Regions from separate parts of the Streptomyces sp. SS1-1 genome, predicted to be linked through region 3. Evidence: riboswitches for the same ligand, from Rfam matches in the RefSeq annotation. Region 3 holds a riboswitch; each other region holds the start of a gene.
What was found. Region 3 has a riboswitch for cyclic di-AMP ahead of F8R89_RS30160 (LysM peptidoglycan-binding domain-containing M23 family metallopeptidase). Riboswitches for the same ligand answer to the same signal wherever they lie in the genome.

Region 1: another riboswitch for cyclic di-AMP. It lies ahead of F8R89_RS16900 (M23 family metallopeptidase); the one in region 3 lies ahead of F8R89_RS30160 (LysM peptidoglycan-binding domain-containing M23 family metallopeptidase).
Region 2: another riboswitch for cyclic di-AMP. It lies ahead of F8R89_RS05325 (C40 family peptidase); the one in region 3 lies ahead of F8R89_RS30160 (LysM peptidoglycan-binding domain-containing M23 family metallopeptidase).

The regions. Positions count from the first base shown of each region.
Region 1 covers NZ_WBXN01000004.1:3,435,356-3,439,402, forward strand. The annotation lists gene F8R89_RS16890 (PrsW family intramembrane metalloprotease) at 1-468, shown strand, start outside; gene F8R89_RS16895 (aldo/keto reductase) at 473-1,417, opposite strand; gene F8R89_RS16900 (M23 family metallopeptidase) at 1,565-2,581, opposite strand; cyclic di-AMP (ydaO/yuaA leader) riboswitch at 2,593-2,750, opposite strand; tRNA gene F8R89_RS16905 (tRNA-Met) at 3,064-3,137, opposite strand; gene F8R89_RS16910 (dihydrofolate reductase family protein) at 3,225-4,047, opposite strand, start outside.
Region 2 covers NZ_WBXN01000004.1:936,141-940,187, forward strand. The annotation lists gene F8R89_RS05320 (ABC transporter permease) at 1-871, shown strand, start outside; cyclic di-AMP (ydaO/yuaA leader) riboswitch at 2,405-2,615, shown strand; gene F8R89_RS05325 (C40 family peptidase) at 2,619-3,092, shown strand; gene F8R89_RS05330 (ATP-binding protein) at 3,264-3,722, opposite strand; gene F8R89_RS05335 (helix-turn-helix domain-containing protein) at 3,935-4,047, shown strand, end outside.
Region 3 covers NZ_WBXN01000004.1:6,323,772-6,327,818, forward strand. The annotation lists gene F8R89_RS30145 (helix-turn-helix domain-containing protein) at 1-35, shown strand, start outside; gene F8R89_RS30150 (DUF6126 family protein) at 32-154, shown strand; gene F8R89_RS30155 (tyrosine-protein phosphatase) at 170-967, opposite strand; cyclic di-AMP (ydaO/yuaA leader) riboswitch at 1,466-1,626, shown strand; gene F8R89_RS30160 (LysM peptidoglycan-binding domain-containing M23 family metallopeptidase) at 1,631-2,539, shown strand; gene F8R89_RS30165 (SGNH/GDSL hydrolase family protein) at 2,829-3,614, shown strand; gene F8R89_RS30170 (TetR/AcrR family transcriptional regulator) at 3,678-4,047, opposite strand, start outside.

The sequences.
Region 1 (4,047 bases), 2.9 Mb from region 3:
TGGCTGGTGCTGTGGACGCGGTACCGCGAGCTGCGGACCGTGCGCGAGGAGCTGCCCGCCTACGCCGTCGCCGGATGGCTGTCCCCCGCCGAGCCGTTCGCGCTGGGCTCGATGCGGGACCGCCGGGTGGCCCGGCAGTACGCCCGCCGGCACGGGGGACGCCCCGCGGCCCGGGCGGTCGCCGAATACGAGGCGTACGCCACCTCGCTGGCGTTCCTGCGGCGCCGGGGCCGCCGGGGCCGGGCCGGCGCCGACTACGTGGTCCGCGAGGGCGAGTTGCTCAACGAGCTGTGGCGCCGCCGCGCGTGGGCCCGCCCGGCCCTGGAGCACGCGCTCGCCGCGAAGAGCCGGCCGCTCCCCGCGTACGCGCCGCCCCAGGTGCCGGGCGCCTGGTGGCCGCAGCCGTACGCCCCGCACGGGCACGGCCCCGGCGCACCGGCCCCGGCCTGGAACCCGTACCAGGTCTGACAGTTCAGGCGGACGCCTCCGTCAGCCGGCGCAGTTCGCCGTCGGTCAGGGTCAGCTCGGCCACGCCGAGCAGCGCCGGCAGCTGTTCCGGGGTGCGGGCCGAGGCGATGGGCGCGGCGACCGTGGGCCGGGAGGCCAGCCAGGCCAGGGCCACCGTGGCGACCGGCACGCCGTGCGCGGCGGCCACCTCGTCCAGCGCGGCCAGCACCCGCCGCCCCCGCCCGGTCTCCGCGTGGCGTCCGGCGCCCTGCGCACGCGGGCTGTCCACGGCGGCGCCGGGACGGTACTTGCCGGTGAGGAACCCGGCCGCGAGCGCGTAGTACGGCACCGCGGCGAGGTTCTCCCGCTCGGCGAGGTCCTGGAGGGCGCCCTCGTAGGTGTCGCGGGAGACCAGGTTGTAGTGGGGCTGGAGCGCCACGTACCGGGCCAGGCCCTCGCGGTCGGAGAAGGCGAGGGAGGCCGCCAGCCGCTCGGCGGTGATGTTGGACGCGGCGATGTGCCGGACCTTGCCGGCCTTCACCAGTTCGTCCAGGGCGCCGACGATCTCCTCGACCGGCACCTCGGGCTTGTCGAAGTGCGTGTAGTAGAGGTCGATGCGGTCGGTGCCGAGGCGGCGCAGCGAGGCGTCGGCGGCGGCCTTGATGGTCGCCGCGTTCAGGCCCTGGAAGTCGGGGTGCTGGCTGACCTTGGTGGCGATCACGACGTCGTCCCGGTTGCCGCGCGCCTTGAGCCAGTTGCCGATGACGGTCTCGGACTCACCGCCCACGTTGCCCTCGACCCACGCCGAGTAGGAGTCGGCCGTGTCGAGGAAGTTGCCGCCGGCCTCGGTGTAGGCGTCGAGGACGGCGAAGGAGTGGGCCTCGTCGGCGGTCCACCCGAAGACGTTGCCACCGAGGCAGAGCGGGGAGACCTCGAGGTCGGAGGAGCCGAGTTTGCGCAGTGCAGTCATACCAGGGATCAACGACCCCGGCGGTGGCGCCGATTCCGCTCCGGGGATGAATTCCCTGTGAAGGGGCGGGCGGGCGCACCGAAGACCGGCAGCCCTGACGTCGGGGGGTCGTCGTCAGGACCGCCGGGGATCAGGTGGGGAGCGTGCTCAGGGGGTGAGGCCCTTGCCGCGCAGCCAGGCCAGCGGGTCGATGCCGCTCGCGCTGCCGTCGGGGTGCACCTCGAGGTGCAGGTGGGCGCCGGTCACGTTGCCCGTGGCGCCGACGCGGCCGATGACGTCACCGGTGTTGACCTTCTGGCCGACGCTGACGCTGATCGAGGACTGGTGGGCGAACCAGATCTCGGTGCCGTCGTCCAGGGTCAGCTCGGTCTTGTAGCCGTAGGAGCCGTCCCAGCCGGCGAAGGTGATCGTGCCGGAGTGGACGGCCTTGATCAGGGTGCCGGTCGGCGCGGCGAAGTCGAGGCCCGTGTGGTGCCCCGACGACCAGTAGGCGCCGGCCTCACCGAAGGTGGAGGTCAGGGTGTACGAGGAGGTCGGCAGCGTGTACTGCTTGGCCAGCTCGGCGAGACGCTCGGCCTCGGCCTTCTTGCGGGCCTCCTCCTCGGCGGCGGCCTTCGCCTCGGCGGCCTTCTCCTTCGCTTCCTTCTCCGCCTTGGCGGCCGCCTCGGCGACCTCCTTCTCGGCGGCGGCGACGGCGGCCGCGGCGGCCTTGCTGTCGACCTGGTCCTGCTGGAACTCGGCCTGGGCGATGATCCGGCTGCGCAGTGCCTCACCGGCGTCGGAGCCGCTCTGCGCGGTCTCCTGGCCGGTCTCGCCCATGGTGCTGAGGGCGGTGGCGGTGTCGTCCGCGGCGGAGTCGTCGCCGGAGATCAGGGGCAGGTCGGGCAGGGTGATGGCGACCGGCGGCTTGCCGCTCTGCGCGGTGGCCATGCCGCCCGCGCCGACGGCCGCTATGACGCCGACGCCGAGAACCGTGGAGCTGCGGGCGAGTCCCCCGCCGCGCTGCTTGGAGACGCGGTGCCTGCCGCGGACGGGACGGAGGGAGTCCGCGGTGGGGTTCCACTCCTCGAAGGGGCCCTCGTCGGTGCGGTCGTAGCCGAAGGTGTCGGCGGTGCGCTGACCGGGTACGAACGAGGCATGCGGGGCAGGACGGTTCGACGCCACGTGGGCGTACTCCTTTCCTTCCTTCTCGCCTACCGGGTTAGCTGACGGGTTCGGAGCAGGAAGGTCTCCTACGCGCGTATACGTGCCGTGTTGCCACGGTGGTATCCGCGCGATTCACCCCAAGGTGGTGGTTCCCCGGTTCCTTCGCAGGATTCGGCGCGTGCGCACGGAGCCGCCTCTTGTGACGGCTGGGACGACCGCGCTGCGTTATCGAACGTTAATAGACGCGGGGTACGGATTCCAAGCCGTTCCTCTTGATCATTAACGAATTCCGCCGGGACTTACGGGCCATGAGCGGTCCAAATCGGGCGAGTTGACTTCCCCGCCACACCCCCATGACTGATGACGGTGTGTCAGTTGTTATGCGGAGGGGGTTCGCGCGATCACGTTCCGTGAGAACGGCGGAGACGCCCCGCGAACCTGGGGGACGGCCGGAAAACACTCAGGGCCGGAACTGATGAGTTCCGGCCCTGAGCCTTCAGTAGCGGGGACAGGATTTGAACCTGCGACCTCTGGGTTATGAGCCCAGCGAGCTACCGAGCTGCTCCACCCCGCGGCGATGTGTCCATAGTACGCCATCGCGGGGGCCCGCCGCACACGCCTTTCCGCAGGCCCCGGCCGCGGGGGCCTCGCCGGGCGGGCGTCAGGGCGCCAGGTGGGCGTTGGGGGCCGCCGCCCGGGCCGCGTACTCGGGCAGCACCAGGACGTCCACGCCCGCGGCGGCGAGCATCCCGCTGCCGTCGGCGTCCGTGACGAAGGTGTCCGGCTCGCGCCAGGCCGTGACCACCCGGCGCACCCCGGCCGCCAGGATCAGCCGGGCGCAGGGCGTGGGCCGCGAGGCGCGGTGGGTGCAGGGCTCCAGGCTGCTGTAGACGGTGGCGCCGGCCAGCCTCGGGTCGCCGGGCGCGATCTTGGCGAGGGCCGCCTCCTCGGCGTGCACGACGGGGTCGCCGGCCTCCCGGGAGTGGCCCCGCGCCAGCTCGGTGCCGTCCGCGGCGACCACGACCGCGCCGACGCTGAACGCGGTGGGCGAGGGCGGGCACTCGGCGGCCAGGTCGCAGGCGAGGGCAAGCCAGTGCCGGTCGGCGGCGGCGGGGAGGACACCGGTGCCGGGGGCGGTCGGCTCGTAGCGCATGAGCACCACGTCCTCGATGCGCCGGGTCTCCACCAGCCGCAGCCGGCCCTCCTGGTATCCGCCGGGCCCGAAGAGCCGGGGCGCCCGGGGGTCGCCCACGAACAGCGGGGCGAGCACGAGCTGCAGCTCGTCGGCGAGCCCCTGGCGCAGCAGCTGCGTGTGGACGGTGCCGCCGCCCTCGACCATCAGCCGCTCGACACCGCGCGCCTCGCGCAGGTGGGTCAGCAGGGCCCGCCAGTCCAGGTCGTCGCCGAGGGCGACGACGTCGGCGGCGACGGGGTCCTCCCGCAGCCGCCGGGCGCCCTTCTCCGTCGTGTAGACGACCTTCTCG
Region 2 (4,047 bases), 5.4 Mb from region 3:
CGGCGTGGCGGGCCCGGCGTCGGCCGTGACACAGGTGGAGCGGCAGCTGTCCGCACACGAGGGCGCGTTCGAGGTGCACCGCTACGCCGACGAGCCGGCCGCCCGCGACGCCATCGAGGACCGGGACGTGTACGGCGCGGTCGTCGTGACGCCCCAGGGCCCCCGGCTGCTGACCGCGTCCGCCGCGAGCCCGGCCGTGGCCCAGCTGCTCCAGCAGGCGGTGGCCGGGCAGGCGGCCGCCGAGGGGACGCGGGTGGAGACGGTCGACGTGGTACCGGCGCCCGCGAAGGACCCGCGCGGGGCGGCCCTGACCTCCAGCGTGCTGCCGCTCGCCCTCGCGGGCATGGCGGCGGGCGCCGCGGTCACACTGCTGGGGCTGCGCGGCCCGGGCGCCGCGAGCGCCCTCGTGGGCACGGCGGCCCTGACCGGCCTGATCGCCGCCGCGCTGGCGCACAGCTGGCTGGGTGTCATCACCGGCGACTGGTGGGCGGAGGCCGGGGTGTTCGCGCTGATGAGCCTGGCGGTGAGCGCCGCCGTCGCCGGGCTGGCCGCCCTGATCGGACCGGCCGGCGTCGGGCTCATGGCCGCGACCGTCATGCTGATCGGCAACCCGTTCTCGGGGGCGGCGTCGGCCCCGCGGATGCTGCCGGAGCCGGTCGGCACGATCGGCCAGTGGCTGCCGCCGGGCGCGGGCACGACCCTGCTGCGCTCGGTGTCCTTCTTCGACGGCGCCGCGGCGGTGGGCCCCGCCCTCACCCTGACCTGGTGGGCCGCCCTGGGCCTCGGCGCGGTCCTCCTGGGCGCCCACCTGAGGACGAACACACCCGCCCCGAAGCCGACGCAGACCCGCCACCCCGCCCCCGTCGGGTAACCCCACCCGACAGCACCACCGAACCGGCCGTGCGTCCCCGCTGTAGCGGACGGGGACGCATGGCCTCGGTGCGTTCGGGCTCCGGGCTCGGTGCGTTCGGGCTCGGTGCGTTCGGGCTCCGGGCTCCGGGCTCCGGGCTCCGGGCTCCGGGCTCCGGGCTCCGGGCTCCGGGCTCCGGGCTCCGGGCTCCGGGCTCCGACTGGGAAGTGCCGCCACCCGAGTTGCCTACACCCCCGACTGACGCGCGTTCGCGCACCCGAAGGCGGCGGCGCCTCGCCGACCCCCCATCGGGTAGCCCCGTCCGACAAGACCACCGAACCGGCCGTACACCCCCGCCGCAGCGGACGGGGACGCACGGCCGCCGCGTCGCCCGGACTCCCGTCGGGAACGCACGGTCCGCCGACCGAGTCGCCCCCTGCTTCCCCCCGCTGACACGTGTTGGCACACCCGAAGGCGCACAGGCCCGCCCGGCCCGCCCCGGTCGGCCGAACCACCTGACCGGCCCTGCACCCCCGCTGTATCGGACGGGGACGCACGGCCTGCCGACCGAGTTGCCTCCCACTCTGCCTGCTGACGCGCGTTCACCCGCCCCATGGCGCACACACCCGACACCGAGACGCCGCCGGCCCTCCGGCCCGCCCCGGCCGGGTAACCCGGTTCGACGGAACCACCGAACAGGCCGTACGTCCCCGCCGCAGCGCGCCCGGACCCCCTTCGGGAACACACGGCCCACCAACCGAGTCGCCCCCTGCTCCCCGGCTGACACTCGTTCGCCCGCCCGAAAGCGGAACAGGCCCGCCCCGGCCGCCCCGGTCGGGACACGGACGGTGTCACCACCCGAGCTGTCCCCCACTCCCCCGCCGACGCGCGCGCTGACCAACCGTTACCTAGGCCGGGCGTCCGTCGGCACGGCGCCCGATCTGCGGGACGTGCCGTCGCTGACGCGCCGTCGGGGCCGGTCGGCGCCGCCCACCCACCTGTGCGTGCGCGGCGAGGGCCTGGCGGCGGGCGCAGCGGTCACCCTGCTGGGGGTGCGCAGCCGGGGCTCCGGTCTGCGGGGCGCTCGCGCCGGCGCTGACGCGTCGTCGGAGCGGGCGGTGCGGCACGCCCGCACGCGCGGTGTGCGCCGCACGTCCCGTACACGGTCGCGCCGCCACGGCTCGCGTCAGGGCGTCGTCGCGCTCCGACAGTTGACGGCGTCCCAGCCGCGTCGCGGGCGCGCGGACCGCCGCCGTGACGTCCGGCGCCGCGCCGAAACGGACCGAATGGCGTACCCCCCATCGGCGTATTCCGCACTCCGTCCACGCGCTCGTACGGCTTGCGTCACGGGCCGGACGCGCGGGCCCGTTCGAGCCTTCCGCCGCTGGTCCGGGGCTCGTCGGGCATCTGGCCACTTCCTCGAACGCAGTAGCGTCCACCCGAACGGGTGAGTGGTGAGTAACACCACAAATCCCCGGTTCCGTTGGGATTTTCGTTCTTCCGTGCGCCAAGATCCCTGACTGACGACAAGACCCCGCCGCAGCGGCGGGGCGATCCGGGCGGACGCCGAGTCCTGCCGCCGCGCGGATGACCGGTCGACAGGAGTGGATCGGCAGGAGTGGAGGACCCGAGCAAGACGGGTCGCCGGTACGGATGTTCGTTCGAACCGAGCAACCCTTGGGGTGAAGCCGCGACACCGCGGCCGGGCAACTTCGCCAGCCCGAATCCGACAGGTCATCCTTCACAGGCGGCTGACGAAGGGTTGCGCATGACTGCGCTCAATCGTGTCCCGTCGCTCATGGCCAGGGCCGGTACGGCCTCGGCCCTCACTCTCGCCGCGGTGGGCGGCTCGATCGTGACGCCCGGTCTCGCCTCGGAGGCGGAGGCCGCCACGCCGGCGACGAAGGCACTTCAGATCGCGGCCTCGAAGAAGGGGTCGCCGTACGCGTGGGGCGCCACCGGCCCGAACCGGTTCGACTGCTCCGGGCTGACGCTGTACTCGTTCAAGAAGGCCGGCAAGAAGCTGCCCCGCACGGCGGCCCAGCAGTACAACAAGACCCGCCACATCTCCGCCTCCAGCCGCAAGGCCGGTGACCTGGTGTTCTTCCACTCGGGGTCGTACGTCTACCACGTGGGCATCTACGCCGGTAAGGGCAGGATCTGGCACTCCCCCAAGAGCGGTGACGTGGTCCGGCTGCAGAAGATCTGGACCAGGAGCGTCTGGTACGGCCGGGTCAAGTGACCCCCCTGGGGGCGCGCAGGGCGCCCCCACCCCCGCCGGCGCCCTCCCGGAGCGCGGAAGGCTCCCGGCACGGGCCGGGCCCTCCGGCGCCTCCGGGGCCTCCCGGGGCCGACGGGGGCGGAGCGCGCCGCGCGGCGCCCGGTGCGGCACCACGCGGCGCTTGTGCGGTTCCTACGGCTCCTGCGGCGTCGCGACCGCGACCGGCGAGGCCGGTACGGTCCACGGCAGCTCGATGGAGACCGTCTTGCCGCCCTCCCGGGTCGGCCACACCCGCAGCCGGCCGCCGCACTCGGCGGTCAGCCAGCGAATGATCACCATGCCCCGGCCGTTGTCCTGCTGGACGGCGGCCGGCAGCCGTTTGGGGAACCGCGGATGACTGTCGGTCACCCCGATGCGCAGGTGTTCGTCCCGGTCGAGTTCGAGGTCCACCGTGAAGGTGGGCGACTGCCCGAGGGTGTGCTGGACGGCGTTCGTGGCGAGTTCGGAGACGATGAGCCGGATGGTGTCCGCCGCGTCCGTGTCCGATGGCAGCCCCCACTCGGCGAGCGTGGTGATGACGTAGGTCCGTGCCGTGGAGACCGAGGCGGGATCGCTCGGCAGAGTGACGGATGCTTCCAGATGGTCTGCCATGGCGACGTCGTCCCTTTCCGACGGGACCGCAGTCCGACACGGAGCGGAAGGTTCGAGTACGGTCCCGGACTGTGCTTCGCCGCCAGACTGCCATCACCGCGACGGTCGCGGGTGGCGATCCACCAAGATATGCATATATCTGTCGCTCGAAGCGGTGAACTCTGCGACGGCAGACCGTATTTGGGCGGCCCGGTCGGAGTAAGGAGGTGCCCATGCAGCACGGCCCGGCGGTCCGCCGCCGGAAACTGGGCGCGGAACTGCGTGCGTTGCGCACCGGGACCGGGCTCACCAGTGGCGAGGCGGCCCGCCTGGTGGGCTGGCACCA
Region 3 (4,047 bases):
TGTGCCTGGGCCCCACCCCTGGAGTGACGCCATGACCGACATGGAGGAGAAGTTCCCCCGCGCCCTGTGGGTGCGCCTCATCATCTACATCGCGGTGGGGCACGTCTTCGCCGCCTTCATCTACTTCCTCTTCGAGGCGGGCGGCGGAAAGTAGGCGTACCCCTCGTTCTCAGTCGAGCAGCCGCCCCCGCAGACGCTCCCGCGCCTCGGGGGTGAGCCGCAGGCCCTGCTCCAGGTAGGTGTCGACGTCGCCCCAGGTCGCGTCGATCGTGTCGAAGGCGGCCTGCAGATACTCCGCGCGCGCGTCGAAGAGAGGGCTCAGCAGCTCCATGACCTCCGGCGAGTAGGCCGAGGGCGCGTCGCTGCCGCGCCGCACCTTGTAGCGGCGGTGCTTCTCGTTGGACTTCAGATAGTCGGCGACGATCGCCTCCCGCTCGACGCCGACCGCGAGCAGCGTCACCGCGATCGACAGGCCCGCGCGGTCCTTGCCGGCCGCGCAGTGCATCAGCGCCGGGACGCTGTCCTCCACCAGGGAGCGCAGCACCTGCGAGTGCTCGCCGGTGCGCTCCGTGACGATGGAGCGGTAGGAGGCGATCATCCGGGCCGCGCCCTTGCCGTCCGCCAGGATCTCCCGCAGCTGGTCGAGATCGCCGTCGCGGACCATCTTCCAGAACTCCGCGCCGTCCGCCGGGTCGGACAGCGGCAGGTTCACATTGCGGACGCCCGGCAGCTCGACGTCCGGACCCTCCAGCTTCTGGTCCGCCGCGTTGCGGAAGTCGAAGATCGTGTGCAGCCCCAGCGAGTCGAGGAAGGCCGCGTCCTCGGCGGTGGCGTGGGCGAGGTGGCCGCTGCGGAACAGCACGCCGTGCCGCACCCGTCGTCCGTCCACGGTGGGCAGGCCGCCCACGTCGCGGAAGTTGCGCACACCGGCCAGCTCGGGCTCGGTCGACGGGATCTGCTGCGTCACGGGGGCTCCTCCCGGTCGTCCCCGCCGGCGCGGCTCGGCGGTGAGGCCGGCGAGGTGCGCCTCCGACGATACGACATGGCTGTGTGCGCCAAGCAGTTGTCCACAGGCCGCAGCAAGGGAGTAATGGTCTGAAACGGGCGAAGTGGCCTTATGTCGGTAATGATCGGTCTGGATATCCGCCGCCGTCGCATTCAGGCTTTCTGTCCGAATTGATGCCTTCATTCCAACTCGCTCCGGAATAGGGAAAGCTGGAGCAGGGTCACGTGAGGAGCGTCATATCGGTGACGGTGCGTCGCCCGTCATGCTCACGTAATCGGCCTTTCTCGCAAGGGAATTCGAGGGTGGCGGCCCTCTCGAAATGCACGCAGGGTGACCGGTGGATCCCGTAAAGGATCAAGCCGAACGTATTCGGACGGAACCCCTCACTTGTTCCCATGCGTCTTTCTCGCTTACGTTCGCCACCAATCCGGACGGACGCCTAATCCTGCCGCCGACCGGAATCCGCGCACACCCACCCGTACACGGCAGGAGCGGGGGACCCACAGGTACGTCGCCTGTTCCGGTCCCGGAACAGGCTCGGGGTCAAGTCGCGTCCCGACGCGGCCGGGCATCTCCAGCCCGCACCCGACAGCTCACCTCGCAGGCGCCGGAGAGGAATTCGCCATGCCCGCGAAGGGTAAGCATCGCCGTCCCAAGTCCCTGCGCCTCACCCGCACGATCGCCGTCGCCGGAACCGGTGGCGCCGCTCTCGCGCTCCCGCTGATCGGGGCCACCGGCGCCCACGCCGCGACCGGCCAGTCCGCCCCGCAGAAGGCGGTCCAGTCCGTCCCGGCCGCCGCCGAGAAGGCCCCGGCGCAGAAGACCTCCGCGCAGAAGACGCGCACCTACGAGGTGAAGCGCGGCGACTACCTGTCGAAGATCGCCGACGAGCAGGACGTCCGCGGCGGCTGGAAGAAGCTGTACGCCGACAACCGCGAGGCCGTCGGCTCCGACCCGTCGCTCATCCACCCGGGCCTGAAGCTCTCGATCGGCAAGAAGGCCGCGACCGCCGCCCCCAAGGCGTCGGCCCCGTCCACCGCGCCGTCCAAGCCGTCCGCGAAGCCCGCCGCGCCGAAGAAGGCCGCGACGGCCGCCCAGAGCGCCGGTGAGACGAGCACCGTCAACGGCTTCAGCGCCCCGGTGTCCACCGCCGCCGTCGGCACCTCGTACAAGGTGGCGGGCAGCATGTGGTCCAGCGGCTACCACACCGGCGTGGACTTCTCCGCCGCCACCGGCACCCCCCTGAAGGCGGTCGGCGCCGGCACCGTCGTCTCCGCCGGCTGGGGCGGCGCCTACGGCAACCAGGTCGTCATCCGGCTCGCCGACGGCTACTACGCCCAGTACGCCCACCTGTCCTCGCTGTCCGTCTCCAGCGGCCAGACGGTGACCGCGGGCCAGCAGATCGGCCTCTCCGGCGCGACCGGCAACGTGACCGGCCCGCACCTGCACTTCGAGATCCGCACCACGCCGAACTACGGCTCCGACGTGGACCCGGTGGCCTACCTCCGCTCCAAGGGCGTCGCCATCGGCTGACCCCCGCCCCACGGCGCGCCTCCCTGACACGCACGCGCACCACCTGCCTGACACGCAGCCGAAGGCCGGACCCCGATCCCCGGGTCCGGCCTTCGGTCTGTCGTGCACACCCACGCGTGGCGTTTCGGCTCTCAACATCCCCGCGTGGACCGGTATTCCGGGTTTGGTGAAGGCTTTGGCAGTGGCTTATCTCACCGCTCGTCAACCCTTTCCTACGGTCGCGTAGGTCACATCGGAAGGTGAATCATGTCCCGACGTGACAGACGATTCGAAGAGTGACAGCAGAAGAGTGATCGGGTCGTACGTCGCGGTGGGGGACAGCTTCACCGAGGGCGTCGGCGACCCCGGCCCCGACGGGGCGTTCGTCGGCTGGGCCGACCGGTTCGCGGTCCTTCTGGCCGACCGGCGTCCCGAGGGCGACTTCCGGTACACGAACCTCGCCGTGCGCGGCAGACTGCTCGACCAGATCGTGGCGGAACAGGTCCCCAAGGCCGTGGAACTCGCCCCGGACCTGGTGTCGTTCTGCGCGGGCGGCAACGACATCCTGCGGCCCGGCACCGACCCCGACGAAGTGGCCGAACGGTTCGAACGGGCCGTCGCCCGGCTCGCCTCGGCGGCGGGCACGGTCATGGTGACGACCGGCTTCGACACCCGGGGCGTGCCCGTGCTGAAGCACCTGCGCGGCAAGATCGCCACGTACAACGGGCACGTCCGCGCCATCGCCGACCGCTACGGCTGCCCGGTGCTCGACCTGTGGTCCCTGAAGACCGTCCAGGACCGCCGGGCCTGGGACAGCGACCGGCTCCACCTCTCTCCCGAGGGGCACACGCGCGTGGCGCTGCGCGCCGGCCAGGTCCTGGGCCTTCAGATCCCCGCCGACCCGGACCAGCCCTGGCCGCCGCTCCCGCCCCGCGGGACGCTGGAGATCCGGCGCGACGACGTCCAGTGGGCGCGCGAGTACCTGGTCCCCTGGATCGGGCGGCGCCTGCGCGGCGAGTCCTCGGGCGACCACGTGACCGCCAAGGGCGCGCTCTCGGCGTACGACATCAAGATGCGCATCGAGTCGGTGGCCTGAGCCCGGCGGCACGGCCGGGCGACAGCGGAGCCGCCCGTGACCGGTCCGGTCACGGGCGGCCGCTCACCGCGCCGAGGCGGTCAACGCCGCCCGCTCCAGGCCCAGCTCCCGGGCCAGCGCCTCGTCCACCCACTCCTGGGCCCGCGCGCGGGACAGCGACCCGGGATACGACGTCAGCTGGACCGCCAGACCGTCGAGGAGGGCGGTCAGGCGCAGTGCGGCCGCCGCCGGGTCCGGGCAGTCGAACTCGCCCGCGGCCACGCCCTCCGCGAGGACCCCGGCGAGGGCGCTCTTCCACTGCCGGTCGAGCTCGCGCGTGACCTCCCGCAGGGCCGGATCGCGCAACGCCGCCGCCCAGCCCTCGATCCACAGCCGCCAGCCCTTGGCCTGACCGGTCGGCGCGTACCAGCGCACGGCCGCCCGCAGCCGCCGT